3 regions of the Streptomyces sp. NPDC101234 genome follow, and region 1 is predicted to be linked to each of the others. Evidence: riboswitches for the same ligand, from Rfam matches in the RefSeq annotation. Region 1 holds a riboswitch; each other region holds the start of a gene.
The links. Region 1 has a riboswitch for S-adenosylmethionine ahead of ACIRR9_RS09165 (aminotransferase class V-fold PLP-dependent enzyme). Riboswitches for the same ligand answer to the same signal wherever they lie in the genome.
Positions count from the first base shown of each region.

Region 1 (5,166 bases):
AGTCCCCGAGGGCGAGGACGGTGATGCCGTCGGCGGTCGCGACGTAGATCCGGCCGTCGCGGACGACCGGGCTCTGGGTGCCGACGGACGCCCCGCCCTCGACGCGCTTCCGCCAGGTGCGCCTGCCCTTGCGGTTCACGCCGTAGAGCGTCGAGCCCTGGCGTACATAGAGGGTGTCGCCCGCGACCGTGGGGTCGCTGTACTGGGTGCCCTCGTCGGTGAGCGCGAAGGTCCACGCCTTCGATCCGTCGGCCGGGTCCAGGGCGAACAGCTCGAAGGCGCTCGCGGTGACGGCCAGGCCGCCGAAGGCCACGCTCGTGAAATAGCGGCTCGCACTCGGCAGTTCGTTGCCGGCCCGGTTCCAGAGCGCCTTGCCCGCCCGGCTGATGCCGTGCAGCATCTGCTCGCCGCCCGACCCGACCACCAGGACGTCCCCGACCGGCGTGGGCCGGCCGGTGTCGCTGCCGGCGGCCGTCGCCCAGAGCCGTTTCCCGGTCTTCGCGTCCAGAGCCTGCAGCCGGTCCCCGAACGTACCGACGTACACCACCCCGCCCGCCACCATGGGCTCGCCGGTGGGCGCGGGCCCGGTCGGCGCGGACCAGGCCACGCCGCCGTCGGGGGCGTAGGCGCGCACCCCGCCCGCGTCCGTCGAGCCGTAGGACACCAGGACCAGCTCGCCCGCGGCCACCGGGAACTGGCTGCTCCCGGCGAGCGGCCTGGTCCAGCGCACCCTGCCGTCCCGGCCGAGCGCACAGAGCCTGGTGGAGCCCTCCCGGTCGTCGAAAAGCAGGCAGTACGCGCCGTCGGCGGTGGCGAGCGGGGGCATCACCGGGCCGCCCAGCGGGGTGCTCCAGAGGGGACGGCCGTTCAGCTCCAGCCCGTGCAGCGAGCCGTCCGCCCCGCCGACGTACACCAGGCGCCCGTCCGGCGACACCGCCGCGCACGGGCCGCGGCGGCCGCCGAGCCCCTGGACCCGGCACTGCCAGCCCACCTCGGCCGCCGCCGACGAGACCGTGCCCTTGCCTCCGCTCCCTCCCCGGACCACCAGGCCCGTGCTCCTGGAGGAGTCCCGCAGCCACAGCCACCCGCCGACACTCCCGGCCGCCACGAGTGCCGTACCGCCCGCCAGGGCCGCCAGCAGGCGTCGCCGGGAAGGCGGGGCGGGGTCCTCCGAGGTGACCGTGGGGGTGTCCGTGACCGTCACCGGCGCCATGTACTCGACCCGGCTGTCCCGCTCCCCCGAGCCGTCCTCCGGCATCCAGCGCGCGCCGCTGTCCGGGATTCCCCGCTCTGTCGGCGGGCCGCCCGTGTACCAGCCCGCCCGCAGCCCCTTTCGCAGACTGTCCGCCGTGTGCCCCACCGCCGCGACCACGTCGGCGGGTGCCGGCCGCGCCCCGGGATCGTCGCGCAGACACGACTCCACGAGCGCCAGACGGTCCTTCGGTACGGCGGACAGGTCGACGTCCCCGGTCAGGATCCGCAGCAGTACGACCGAGTCCTGGCCCTCGCCGAAGGGCTCCCGCCCGCCGGCGGCGTACGCGAGGACCGCGCCCAGCGAGAAGACGTCACTGGCGGGTCCCACCCGGGCGCCGTTGCGGATCTGCTCGGGCGAGACATAGCCGACCGACCCGACGATCACCCCGGTCCGGGTCAGCGCCGTCCCCTCCAGGGCCCGGACGATCCCGAAGTCGATGACCCGGGGGCCGTCCGCCGCCAGCAGGATGTTGGAGGGTTTGAGGTCCCGGTGCACCAGGCCCCTGGCGTGGATCGCGGCCAGCGCCTCGGCGAGCGCGGCCGCGAGCAGCCGTACCGCGTCGCCGGGCAGGGGGCCGCCGTCGAGGATCGCGTCCCGCAGGTTCGGCCCGTCCACGTACTCGGTGGCCATCCACGGGCGGGATGCCTCGGTGTCCGCGTCCACGACCCGCGCGGTGTAGGTCCCCGCCCCGCCGACGGTCTGCGCGGCCCGCACCTCGTGCCGGAACCGGGCCCGGAAGGTGCGGTCCTCCGCGTACTCGGCCCGCACCACCTTCACCGCGAGCCGCAGGCCACCGCGTGCCTCGGCGAGGTACACCTCGCCCATGCCGCCGGATCCGAGTCTGCCCCGGACCTCGTAGGGACCGACGGTCCGAGGATCCGTGTCCCGCAGCTCCCGCACCCCGTGCTCCCCCTGCCCTCCGTAGTGCCGCCGAGAGGAGCGTATACGCGCGGCCGGGCTTCAGTACGTCAGACGGCCGGTACGCAACGGCCGTCCTCCGTACGGTAGTTCCACTTCGCGCCGTTGCGGACGAGTTCCTTCACCGCGTTGACGAAGCGCTCGACGTGCTCATCCGGCGTGCCCGCGCCGAAGCTCACCCGGATCGCGTTCAGGGACTTCTCGCCCGGTGCCGCCTCCGGTGCCCCGCACTCGCCCTGGGTCTGGGGGTCGGAGCCGAGCAGGGTGCGGACCAGCGGGTGGGCGCAGAAGAGGCCGTCGCGGACGCCGATGCCGTACTCGGCGGAGAGGGCGGCGGCGAAGTGGGAGCTGTTCCAGCCCTCGACGACGAAGGAGATGACACCGACGCGCGGGGCGTCGTCGCCGAAGAGGGAGAGGATCCGGACCTCCGGGACCTCGGCCAGACCGGACCGCACCTTCTCGATCAGGTACCGCTCGCGGGCGACCAGGGTGTCGAAGCCGGCTTCGGTCAGCGCCTTGCAGGCGGAGGCGATGGAGTAGGCACCGATGACGTTGGGCGAGCCCGCCTCGTGCCGGGCGGCGCTCTCATGCCACTCCACGGCCACTCCCCCGTCCTCGCGCCGGGTGACCCTGCGGCTGGCGCCGCCGCCCGCGAGGTACGGCTCGGCCGCCTGCAGCCAGTCGGCGCGGCCGGCCAGGACGCCGGAGCCGAAGGGGGCGTACAGCTTGTGGCCGGAGAACGCGATCCAGTCGACGTCCAGGTCCTGCACGGACACCGGGTGGTGGGGGGCCAGCTGGGCGGCGTCCAGGACGATCCGGGCGCCGTGCGCGTGGGCGGCGGCCGCGAGTTCCCGTACGGGCCACAGCTCGCCGGTGACGTTGGAGGCGCCGGTGACACAGACCAGGGCCGGACCGTACGGGTCGCGGTCGGCCAGCGCGCGCTCCAGGGTCTCCACCGCCTGCCGCGGGGTGCGCGGGGCGTCGAGGTAGCTGACCCGGGCGTCCTGCCAGGGCAGCAGGGAGGCGTGGTGCTCGGTCTCGAAGACGAAGACCTGGCAGTCGGCGGGGAGGGCGCGGGCCAGGAGGTTCAGGGAGTCCGTCGTCGAGCGGGTGAAGACCAGCTGGTCGTCGGGGCGGCAGTCGAGGAACCCGGCGACGGTCCGGCGGGCGTTCTCGAAGAGGTCCGTGGACAGCTGGGAGAGATAGCCGGCGCCGCGGTGGACGCTGCCGTAGTAGGGGGCGTACGCCGCCACGTCGTCCCAGACCCGCTGGAGGGCGGGGGCGCTCGCCGCGTAGTCGAGGGCGGCGTAGGTGACCTCGCCGCCGGTGACGAGCGGGACGGTGACATCTCGTCCCAGAACGGGCAGCGGGGCACAAATGGTCTGGCCGGAGGCAGCGGTGGAGACGGACATGGCGGAACTCCTGTGAGGGTGCGCGGGACCGCCGTGCCGGACGGTGTGTCGACGGCACGGGGAAGGGCGAAAAAAGAGGTACGCGGAGGCGGGGCTCGACGCCCTATCGCATTCGCTTGCTCACAGAAGGCTCCCTCGTACGACCAGGACCCCTGGTGTGTCGAGGGGTCCGCGCTTGCCGTAGACCTCGCTGCCTACGACCTGGTCTTCACCCGGGGCACCCCGCCACGGACGGAGGGTTGCCGGACAGTCGGCCGGGGCCTCATGACTGTCACTCATGACCTGGATGGAAACGTACGGGAAGTGATCGCCGCCGCGCAACTCCTGTCCGGATGACGGGACGGGGAGTTTCTCTTTTCTCCGCCGAGACGGCGATCAGCCGCGACGGCGCGGTCCGGCGGTGCCGGACCGCGCCTCAGCCCGGCGGCCGCGGCCCCTACTTGTGCGTCGCCGCTGCCCAGCGCTCCAGTGCCCGCTTGGCCGCGCCCGAGTCGATGGACTCCGCCGCCCGGTCCATACCGGCGCGGAGCTGTTCGGCCAGGGTCCCGGCGCCCGGGTCCAGGGCGACCAGGGCCGCCGCCGAGTTCAGCAGTACCGCGTCCCGTACCGGGCCGGTCTCGCCGTCCAGGAGTCTGCGGGCGACCTCCGCGTTGTACGACGGGTCGCCACCCCTGAGCGCCTCCACCGGGACCAGGTCGATGCCGACGTCCCTCGGGTCGAAGGTCTCCTCCGTGACCTTGCCGTCGCGGACGATCCAGACCCGGGACGTGGCGGTCGTCGTCAGTTCGTCGAGACCGTCGTCGCCGCGGAAGACCAGGGAGGAGTTGCCGCGTTCCGCGAAGACGCCCGCGACGACAGGGGCCATGCGCGGGTCCGCGACGCCGACCGCCTGGGCCCGCACCCGGGCGGGGTTGGTCAGCGGGCCGAGGATGTTGAACACCGTGCGGATGCCCAACTGGCCGCGCGCGGCGCCCGCGTAGCGCAGCGCCGGGTGGAACTTGATGGCGAAGCAGAAGGTGATGCCGGCCTCCTCGGCGACCTCGGCGACCCGCTGCGGGGTCAGGTCGAGGTTGACGCCCAGCTTCTCCAGGACGTCGGAGGCCCCGGACGCGGAGGAGGCCGCGCGGTTGCCGTGCTTGACGACCTTCGCCCCCGTGCCGGCCACCACCAGCGCCGACATCGTCGAGATGTTCACCGTCTTCGCGCCGTCACCGCCGGTACCGACGATGTCGACGGTGCGGCCCGGCACCTCGATGACGTTGGCGTGCTCGTACATCGTGCGGACGAGGCCGTTGATCTCCTCGACCGTCTCGCCCTTCGCCCGCAGGGCGACGACGAAGCCCGCGATCTGCGCGTCGGTCGCCTGGCCGCGCATGATCTGGTCCATCGCCCAGGCCGTGGCGTCGGCGCTCTGGTCCTTGCCGTACAGCAGCGCGTTCAGTACCTCGGGCCAGGAACGGCCCGCCGCGGTGTCGCCTCCAGCGGGGGTCACAGCGCTCATAAGGCCGCTCCTGATCGTCGTACCAACGAATAGTGGTTGTGAACCCCACCCTATCCAGCTCCGAGCACGGCGAAGGGCCC
Region 1 is NZ_JBIWOA010000004.1:136,929-142,094, reverse strand. Features, by position in the region: gene ACIRR9_RS09170 (PQQ-binding-like beta-propeller repeat protein) at 1-2,155, opposite strand, end outside; gene ACIRR9_RS09165 (aminotransferase class V-fold PLP-dependent enzyme) at 2,224-3,585, opposite strand; SAM riboswitch class IV at 3,752-3,868, opposite strand; gene trpD (anthranilate phosphoribosyltransferase) at 4,022-5,086, opposite strand.

Region 2 (5,166 bases), on a different contig from region 1:
GCCGTAGCGGCGTTCCAGGAGGGCCAGACAGACAGCTGTGCCGGCCCCCAACGTGATCAAAGTCCCCACGAAGTAAAGGGACTTCACTTGGGTCAGTGTCCCGTCGAAGAAGAGCGCGCTGCCCGCCAGGGCGAGGAACGGATGCCGGGGAAGATTGTCGACGTTGGTGCTCACCGTCTCCAGCAGGCGGCGGCGCGTGGGGGCCGAGGCCGTCACGAGCCAGGCGTGGGTGGCCAGCAGGACGGCCAGATAACCGGCCGTCACCGGGTTGCCGTGGACGTACTCCTCAAGGAAGCGGCGCACCGCGGTCGGCGTCTCGCCGAACCGCTCCCTGCCACGCATCACCCGGTCCGGCCCACGACGAGCTGATAGAAGATCGGCTCGCCGGTCGTCGTCACCCTGTGCTGGAACCGCGTTCGCTCCAGCACAGTGAGCCCTCCGCCGGCCACCAGCCGCTCGACGGCGGCTCCGAACCCGTCCGGATCCGATGCGTCCATCCACCGCTCGTCGATCGTGAAGGCCACGGGCGCGCCGGGCGACAGGACCTCGAGGGCGTTCTCGAGCTCCTGCGGTGTGGCGTGCGTACCTCCGAACGCGCCGGCCGACACCAGTCCCCCGAACGCGTAAGGGCGCAGGGACTCACCGAGTGCGTCGCCGAGCAGGAAGTCACCGACCACGTAGTCGGCGTAGACACCTGGCCGGTCGCGCAGACTCGCCCGGCGTGCCGCCGGCAGCGGGTCGACCCCGACGACCCGGCCGACGCCACCACGACGTACGAGTTCACCGACCAGGCCCGTGCCGGCGCCGATGTCGAGGACCGTCAGCGGGCCCGGCTCCAGGCCGAGGCGGGCGACCGCGCGCAGCAGGCCCTCCGCCGCGACCTGCGGTGATCTGCACTGCAGCCGTTCCTGGACGACATGTTCATAGAGGCCTGGCACGGCGTAGATCCGCGTGTACTCGTGCAGATGCACGATCTCGCGCTCGCTCAACGCGATGTACTCGCCGTCGGTCACCGGCGGGCCGAACAGCCGGACGTCCGCAAACATCTCTGCCATGGCCGCGAGACTATGCGCGCGTGTCCGTGCCCCGCCACCGGTGGCGGGGCGGCGAAGTCCGACGGTGGGATGCGGGCGGCGGACGGGTGGGCGATCGGCGTGCTGTCGCCCACATCGCCGTCAGCGGGTCACGGCCGGATGCCGGAGGGTCCCAGTACGCCGGCGTCGACGCGCAGCGACTCCAGCAGGGTGGCGGCGTTGATAAACCATCCACCGTCATATGTTTCCTTCCGAATCCCGCCGAAGGGCCGGGGCGGGCGACGGGTAGCTGCCCGCGACGAGACGGGGATCAGCGACAGGTCAGGTCGAACCGGCCGGCGTGGCGGCCCACTCGGAAGGGGTCGAGCGTCCGGTTCGTCGAACTGGGCCTGCGGGGGCTGGCATTGACGTACGACAAAACCGCTCCGTACCATCGCGACCGGCATTGAGTGTCAGCGTCAAGCCCTGGCTCGCTGACCGGCAACCCTCCCGCGCGGTGGGGTGCTCCAGGTGAAAGCCCGGCGGGATCACCGATGATCCCCGCAAGCGCGTGGCCCCGGTGGCGGGGCCGGAGACGGGGAGGGACCGGTATGCGGCACAGCGGTGACGTGGCTGCCTCCTTCGCCGGCGCCATGCCGTTCTCCCGGCTCTCCCGCCGACGCCACATCGATCTCAAGCGCTCGACGAGCTGTCTCTGTCGCGCGATCACCTGTCGCTGACGAGCCCGCCTGCCGTCGGCTGACGACGACGGACCGACCGGCCACCGTGTCGGCCGACCCGGTTCGGCCTTCCCTGCCGACCGGCCTTCGTCGACCGACCGCATAAGGCACCACCCACCCCCTCGAAGGCCCCTGGGCCCGCACGCCCATGCACGCCCATGCACGGCCGTGCACGGCCGTGCCGCGCTCCCCCGACGCCCGGCACCCGGTGCCTGGTGACACGAGTAGGAGAAAGCCCTCCCGTGACTGCACTTCCGATTCTCAGACCATCCCGTCGGGCGCCGCTGGCCGCCCTGTTGACCACCAGTGTTCTGCTGACCGCCTGCGGGTCGGGCGACGGCGGTTCCGGCAGCGGCAGCGGCCGGCCGAAGTCCGGCGGCACGCTGACCTTCGCGGTGGGCTCCGACGCCGGCTGCGTGGATCCGCAGCAGGTCGGCAGCAACGACACCATCTACTCGGTCCGCCAGATCGTGGACTCCCTCACCGACCAGGACCCCGCGACCGGCAAGATCGTGCCGTGGCTGGCCAAGAGCTGGGACATCAACTCCGACGCCACCCGGTTCACGTTCCACCTCCGCTCGGGCGTCACCTTCAGCGACGGGTCCGAGCTGACCGCGCAGGTGGTGAAGGACAACTTCGACGCGGTACCGAAGCTCGGCGCCCTCGGCACCCTTGCCGAGGGCTACCTCAGCGGCGTCCAGAGCACCACCGTGATCGACCCGCTCACCGTCAAGGTGACCTTCAAGCAGCCCAACGCCCAGTTCCTGCAAGCGACTTCGACCCACACGCTGGGCATCGAGTCGTCCGCGAGCGTGCGGAAGACCCCGCAGCAGAAGTGCAGTGACGGGATCGTCGGGTCCGGGCCGTTCGTGCTGAAGCAGTATGTGCAGAACCAGTCGATCACCCTCGCCAGGCGGACCGGGTACGCCTGGGGATCCGCGCTGTGGTCCAAGAAGGGCGAGGCCTACCTGGACAAGCTGGTGTTCAAGGTGGTGCCGGAGGCGGGCGTGCGGGCCGGCAGCCTCCAGTCCGGACAGGTCGACGCGATCAGCAGCGTCGGCAAGGCCAACGAGGCCGCACTCAAGGGTGGTCAGGTCGCTCTCCAGCGTCGGGCCAACCCCGGTGTGGTGTTCGGCCTGGGTCTCAACAACGCACGGCCCCTGCTGAAGGACGCCAGGGTGCGGCAGGCGATCCAGGTCGCCGTCGACCGCAGCCAGATCGCCGACACCGTCTTCCCGACCGGCACCCGGCCGGCCACCAGCGTGCTGGCACACACCACTCCGGACTACACCGACCTCTCCTCGGACCTGTCCACCGACACGGCCAAGGCGAAGTCCCTGCTGGAACAAGCCGGTTGGCAGACGGGCGGTGACGGCATCCGCACCAAGGACGGCAAGAGGCTGAGCCTGACCATCACCTGGTTCCCCAACTCGGCCACCAACCAGCCCGCCCTGGAACTGGTCCAGCAGCAACTGAAGGCCGTCGGGATCGACGTGGTGCTCAAGCAGCTCCAGGTGACCCAGTTCGCGACGACGCTCCAGTCCGGTGACTTCGACGTGGTGTGGGGGAACGTGACCCGCTCCGACCCGGACATCCTGCGCAGCTCGTTCTCCACCCGGCTGGGCAACTTCTACCACCTGCCGGCCAGTTCGCTGGACACGGCGCTGTCCGGGCAGGCCGCGGCCACCGACACCGCGAAGCGCGGGAAACTGGTGGCCGAGGCGCAGCGACTGCTCGTGCGGAACGCGTACTACGTGCCGGTCGTGGAGCTGCAGACCCAGCTCGGCGTATCGAAGAAGGTGCACGACCTCGCGTTCGACTCGGGCAGCCGCGTCCAGCTGCACGACACCTGGATCGGCTAGCGCATGCGCCGCTATGTGATCAAGCGCCTGGCGCAGGCGGTCGGGGTGCTGTGGGCGGCCTACACGGTGTCGTTCCTGGTGCTGGACTTCCTGCCCGGTGACCCGGTCACCGCGATGGCCGGCGCCGGAATGGACTCGGGGCAGGTCGACCCGGCCCAACTCGCCGCGCTGCGTCACGAGTACGGCTTCGACAAGCCGGTGCCGGCGCAGTACGCCGAGTATCTCGGACGGGCGGTGCGCGGGGACTTCGGCGACGCGGTCTCCAGTGGCCGCCCGGTCACCTCCGTCATCGGCGACGCGCTGCCGCAGACGCTCCAGCTGACGGGGGCCGCGCTGCTGCTCGCGGTGGTGCTCGGGGGCGGTCTCGCCATGGTGGCGACGTACACTTCACGGCGGTGGCTGCGGCAGTTGCTGCTGTCGCTGCCCCCGCTGGGGGTGTCGGTCCCCACGTTCTGGGTGGGGCTGCTGCTCGTCGAGACGTTCTCCTTCCGGCTGCGCTGGTTCCCGGCGTTCGGCAACGACGGGCTGCGGGGCCTGGTGCTGCCGGCGCTGACCCTGGCCGTCCCGACCGGCGCACTGGTGGCCCAGGTGCTGGCCAAGAGCCTGCTCACGGCACTGGACCAGGCCTATGTGGAGACCGTGCGGGCCAAGGGCGCCGGTCGCCGGCGGGTGCATCTGCGGCACGCGCTGCGCAACGCGTCGCTGCCCGCGCTGACCGTCGTCGGTCTGCTGGTCGGGCAGCTCATCGCCGGTTCGGTGGTCGTGGAGACGGTGTTCTCCCGCGACGGCCTCGGCCGGGTGACCGCGGCGGCGGTCACCGCTCAGGACATCCCGCTGGTCCAGGGGGTGGTGGTGTTCGGTGCGCTGATCTTCGTGGCGACGAACCTGATCGTCGACCTCGTCTATCCGCTGCTGGATCCGCGCATCGTGGTGGCCTCGGACCGGAGGGCGAGCTTCGCATGAGCCAGAGCCTTGTCGACGGCACAGACGACACAGACGAAACAAACAACGCAGACAACGCAGACGGGACGGCTGACGTGGCCGACGCGGCGGAGGCCGCCCTCGGCCTCGCCCGGACGCCGCTGGCGGGACCCGCATCCGGACCGGGCCGCCGTGCCGACATACGAAGGGCGCTGCGGTTCCTGGTGCGCCGCCCCGGGCTGCTGCTGTCGGTCGCGGTCGTGGTGCTGGTGGTGCTGGCGTCGTTCCGGCCGGACCTGTTCACCTCCCGGGACCCGTTGAAGGGTGTGCCGTCCCAGAACTTCCGCGGCCCGAGCGGGGGTCACTGGTTCGGCACCGACGAACTGGGCCGTGACGTGTTCTCCCGGGTCGTCCACGGCGCCCAACTGTCCCTGAAGGCCACGCTGATCGCGGTTCTGGTGGCGTTCGTGGTGGGCGGACTGCTCGGTGTGGTCGCCGGGTTCGTGGGCCGCTGGGTGGACGACGTGCTGATGCGCTTCGTCGACGTCCTGCTGTCCATCCCCGCGCTGTTCCTGTCGCTGGCCCTGGTCACCGCGCTCGGGTACGGGACGGTGAAGGTGGCGGTCGCGG
Region 2 is NZ_JBIWOA010000009.1:101,767-106,932, reverse strand. Features, by position in the region: gene ACIRR9_RS18330 (rhomboid-like protein) at 1-342, opposite strand, end outside; gene ACIRR9_RS18325 (hypothetical protein) at 342-1,055, opposite strand; SAM riboswitch class IV at 1,476-1,589, shown strand; gene ACIRR9_RS18320 (ABC transporter substrate-binding protein) at 1,996-3,615, shown strand; gene ACIRR9_RS18315 (ABC transporter permease) at 3,619-4,578, shown strand; gene ACIRR9_RS18310 (ABC transporter permease) at 4,575-5,166, shown strand, end outside.
Region 2: linked by a shared signal. The riboswitch ahead of ACIRR9_RS18320 (ABC transporter substrate-binding protein) and the one ahead of ACIRR9_RS09165 (aminotransferase class V-fold PLP-dependent enzyme) in region 1 are both predicted to bind S-adenosylmethionine.

Region 3 (5,166 bases), on a different contig from region 1:
TTCTTGGCGACTTCCTTGACCAGCTCGGCGCCGATCTTCTCGTACGGGTCCTCGAGCTCGATCTCCTTGGCGATGGACACACCATCGTTGGTGATCGTGGGGGCGCCCCACTTCTTCTCGAGGACGACGTTGCGGCCCTTGGGGCCGAGCGTCACCTTCACGGCGTCCGCGAGCTGGTTCATGCCGCGCTCGAGGCCGCGCCGCGCCTCCTCGTCGAACGCGATGATCTTGGCCATGTGAAGTGGTCCCTCCAGGACTGGGGGTGAGTCAGTCTTCGGACCGCGCCCGCGCCCGCGACGGACGGCTCACCGGCCCGTGGGTTCCTTTGCCCCACCCGGCCTGCGGGCCTCACCGACCCGGTCCTTCTTTGTCACTCTCACCTTCAGAGTGCTAACGCCAATGATTAGCACTCGCCCATGCCGAGTGCAAGCGCCTCCCGGGGATCGGGCCCCTGGAGTCAGGGCCGCCGAGGGGCCGCCGAGCGCCCGCCGGCGGGCTGCCGCCGGGCATGCCGAAGGGCTCGTGCCCCAGGAGGCACGAGCCCTTCGAAGAAATACAGAAGAACGTCGCTGTCAGTCGGCGCGTGCTTCAGCTGGTCGCCAAGCGGACCATGTCCGCCTGCGGCCCCTTCTGGCCCTGCGAGATCTCGAAATCGACTCGCTGACCCTCTTCCAGGGTGCGGTACCCGTCCATCTGGATCGCGCTGTAGTGGACGAAAACATCCGCACCACCGTCGACCGCGATGAAGCCGTACCCCTTCTCCGCGTTGAACCACTTGACGGTGCCCTGAGCCATGCCTAACTCCCCTATTACTGGCCCTTGCACAGATCCACACTTCGCGGATCCGGGTCAGACCTCACCCCCCAATGGTTGGGGGCGTGCGCCGGAACGCGTCGACCGCGGCTGAATGTATCTGTCCAACTGCCGTCTGCAACAGGTCAATCGGACGAGAATTCTGGACGGGAAGGGTCCGGAATGTAGCGAGAATTCGGCCGAATTCAGGGCAAGTCGGGCCCTATAAAAGCCGCAAAAGCCGCATATAACCCGCACACTTTGGCTACTTCTTGGCGGGCTAGCGGTATCGAATAACAGGGCCCGCGACCCGGAGATCGGGACCGTGTTCCCCAACTCTACCGCGCTCAACCACACAGAATTGCCCCCTCCGCTTCTCTCACGGAGGGGGCAATCCGATGAACAATCGGTGATGGCTGTTACCGAAGGTAATGTTCGGTCATTCGGCCATCACGTCAGGCAGGTCAGCGGCTCAGCCGCCGGCGACGGCCGGGATGATGGAGACGCCGGCACCGTCCGGGGTGGCCGTCTCCAGGCCCTGCTCGAATCGCACATCGTCGTCATTCACGTAGACGTTGACGAACCGGCGCAGCTTGCCCTGGTCGTCGAGAACACGCGCGGCGATTCCCGTGTGGTTCTGCTCCAGGTCGGCGATGACCTCACCGAGGTTCGCGCCTTCGGCGGTGACTTCGGCCTGGCCACCGGTGTAGGTGCGCAGGATGGTGGGGATGCGAACGGTGACACTCACGTTTGAACCTCCGGTAGCTGTAGCACCCCTTCAAGGGCGCGGGACTGAGTCGATGTGCGGCTACCGCCGCGCGGGCGCGACCAGCCCCGACCGGCCCGCAGAATGACGACTGCCTACTGGGCCAGCCCGGCCTCACGGAACGACTCGAGAGTGGGCCGAATAGTCGCCGTCAGCCCGGTCTCCGCGACAGCGTCCAGCGTCTTCAGTCCATCACCGGTGTTGAGTACGACAAGCGACTTCGCCGGGTCGATGAGCCCGTTCTCGATGAGCTTCTTGGTGACTCCGACCGTCACACCGCCGGCGGTCTCCGCGAAGATCCCCTCGGTCCGTGCGAGCAGCTTGATCGCGTCGACGACCTGCTCGTCGGTCACGTCCTCCACCGCACCACCCGTACGACGGGCGATGTCGAGGACATAGGGACCGTCGGCCGGATTGCCGATGGCGAGGGACTTCGCGATGGTGTTCGGCTTCTGCGGACGGACCACGTCGTGGCCCCCCTTGAAGGCCACCGACACCGGCGAGCACCCCTCCGCCTGCGCACCGAAGATCTTGTACGGCTTGTCCTCGACGAGCCCGAGCTTGATCAGCTCCTGCAGACCCTTGTCGACCTTGGTGAGCTGCGAGCCGGAGGCGATCGGGATGACCAGCTGGTCCGGGAGCTGCCAGCCGAGCTGCTCGCAGATCTCGTACGCCAGGGTCTTGGAGCCCTCCGCGTAGTACGGCCGCAGGTTGACGTTGACGAAGCCCCAGCCCTCGCCGGCCGGGTCGCCGATCAGCTCGGAGCAGAAGCGGTTCACGTCGTCGTAGTTGCCCTCGATGCCGACGAGCTCGCCGCCGTAGATCGCGGCCATGACGATCTTGCCCTGCTCCAGGTCGTGCGGGATGAACACGCAGGAGCGGAAGCCGGCCCGGGCGGCGGCGGCGCCGACCGCGCCGGCCAGGTTGCCGGTGGAGGAGCAGGAGAGCGTGGTGTAGCCGAAGGCGCGCGCGGCCTCGACGGCCTGGGCGACGACCCGGTCCTTGAAGGAGTGCGTCGGGTTGCCGGAGTCGTCCTTCACGTACAGCCCGCCGGTGACACCGAGTTCCCGCGCCAGGTTGTCGGCCTTGACGAGCTTGGTCCAGCCGGGGTTGATGTTCGGCTTGGTCGCCACGTCCGCGGGGACGGGCAGCAGCGGCGCGTAGCGCCAGATGTTCGCGGGTCCCGCCTCGATCTGCTTCCGCAGCTCCTCGGTGTCGTAGTCCGAGAAGTCGTACGCGATCTCGAGCGGGCCGAAACACTCCTCGCAGGCGAACACCGGGCCGAGGGGCACACGGTGACCGCACTCGCGGCAGCTCAGGGCCGTGGCGGGACCGAGGTCGACGGTCGTGGAGTCGGTGGTGGTGGCAACAGTCTGCGCAGCCATGGAGGCGAGGCCCTTTCTCCTCATCTTCCTCACGACGCATCTCGCCGTGAGACGGATTTGGCACCTTCCCTAGCCGGGAGCCTCGCGGACGATCGACAGTGACCGGAGCGGTCGACGACGGATCTACGAGTACCGACTGGAGGGTTGCCGGGGCTTCATCGGGCCGTATCCCTCTGCCCCTCTGGATGAGCTGTATTCGGTTGTCAACGCACGGTGACCGCACGACATGCGATGGTCATCGGCGTTGTTCAAGACTGTAACCGAAGGCCAGGACAGTTGAGAGAGTCGTCCGTACCGCGAGATGGATCACACTTGGCAGTGTGACCGTGACAGTGAGGAGCCGCTGACTGTGCTGGAAGAAGTCGAGCGCTGGCTGGCCACCCGCTCCTGGTCCGTGAGCGACCGCCCCCTGCACCGGATACTCGCCGCCAAGCAGCGCACCGGGCAGTCGGTCTCCGTCGTGCTGCCCGCGCTCAACGAGGAGGAGACGGTCGGCGACATCGTCGCGATCATCCGCCACGACCTGATGCAGCAGGCGCCGCTCGTCGACGAGATCGTGGTCGTCGACTCCGGCTCCACGGACCGCACGGCGGCCGTGGCCGCGGCGGCCGGCGCCCGGGTCGTCCACCGCGACACGATCCTCCCGCGCATCCCCGCCGTCCCCGGCAAGGGCGAGGTCCTCTGGCGCTCCCTCCTGGTCACCACCGGGGACATCGTCTGCTTCATCGACGCGGATCTGAGGGACTTCTCCTCCGACTTCGTCTCCGGGATCGTCGGCCCGCTGCTGACCGACCCCGGCGTGGACCTGGTCAAGGCGATGTACGACCGCCCGCTGGCCGGTGCGGCCGGGCAGGGCGGCCGGGTCACCGAGCTGATGGCCCGTCCGCTGCTGAACATGCACTGGCCGCAGCTGGCCGGTTTCGTGCAGCCCCTGGGCGGCGAGTACGCGGCCCGCCGCTCCCTGCTGGAACAGCTCCCCTTCCCGGTGGGGTACGGGGTCGAGCTGGGCATGCTGGTCGATGCCCTGCACCTGGTGGGGCTGGACGCGCTGGCGCAGGTGGACGTGGGTGTCCGCAAACACCGCCACCAGGACGGCCAGGCCCTCGGCCGGATGTCCGCCGCGATCTACCGCACGGCGCAGCTGCGGCTGGCCCGCGGCCACCTGATCCGCCCCTCGCTCACCCAGTTCGAACGGGGCGAGGACGGCTTCGAACCGCGCACGTACTCCGTGGACACGGAGGAACGGCCGCCGATGGTGGAGATCGCGGAGTACGCCGAGCGCCGGGTGGCGTGACTTCGACGGGCGTTCCGTATACGGCCGCCGGTCGGGCGTAGCCGTACGTTTGAGCGTTTCCGGGCCGGGCTAGGTTCAGGCGTATGGCTTCCACCGGCGGTGCTGAGGTGCTGGTCGCGTCCAACCGCGGCCCGGTTTCGTACGAGGTGCGCCCCGACGACGCGGGCGGCGCGCTGCATGCCAAGCGGGGCGGCGGCGGGCTGGTCTCCGGTCTGTCGGCGATCGGCCCGGACGCGAACGCGGTGTGGGTGTGCGCGGCGCTGAGCGACGGGGACCGGGAGGCGGTGCGGCGCGCCGAGGGCGGCCGGCTGCCGGCGGTGGACACCGGCGGCCAGCAGGTCCGGATGCTCGACATCGACGCGGACGTGTTCTCCGACGCGTACAACGGCATCGCGAACTCGGTGCTCTGGTTCGTCCACCACATGCTGTACCAGACCCCGCTGGAGCCGGTCTTCGACGCGGAGTTCCGGCGGCAGTGGGCGTCGTACCAGGCCTACAACCGGGCGTTCGCCGAGGCGCTGGCCGAGGAGGCGGCCGAGGGGGCGGCCGTCGTCATCCAGGACTACCACCTGGCGCTGGCACCGCGGATGCTGCGCCGGCTGCGCCCGGATCTGCGTATCGGCCATTTCTCGCACACCCCCTGGGCACCGCCGGACTACTTCCGGCTCCTCCCCGACGACATCGCGGCGGAGCTGCTGAGCGGGATCCTCGGCGCCGATCACGCCGCTTTCCTCACCCGGCGGTGGGCGGACGCGTTCGTCGACTGCTGTCATGCGGTGCTGGGGCCGGGGATTCCGGCCGCGGATCCGTCGTCCGGCGGGACGCGGATCGGGGTGCACGGGCTGGGGGCCGACGCGGACTTCCTGCGGAAGCGGGCGCACGAGCCGGACGTGGGCGAGCGGATGGCGGCTCTTCGGGAGGAGATCGGG
Region 3 is NZ_JBIWOA010000013.1:160,623-165,788, reverse strand. Features, by position in the region: gene groL (chaperonin GroEL) at 1-236, opposite strand, end outside; gene ACIRR9_RS24490 (cold-shock protein) at 589-795, opposite strand; gene ACIRR9_RS24485 (MoaD/ThiS family protein) at 1,265-1,540, opposite strand; gene thrC (threonine synthase) at 1,654-2,943, opposite strand; SAM riboswitch class I at 2,961-3,135, opposite strand; gene ACIRR9_RS24475 (glucosyl-3-phosphoglycerate synthase) at 3,293-4,237, shown strand; gene ACIRR9_RS24470 (trehalose-6-phosphate synthase) at 4,321-5,166, shown strand, end outside.
Region 3: linked by a shared signal. The riboswitch ahead of thrC (threonine synthase) and the one ahead of ACIRR9_RS09165 (aminotransferase class V-fold PLP-dependent enzyme) in region 1 are both predicted to bind S-adenosylmethionine.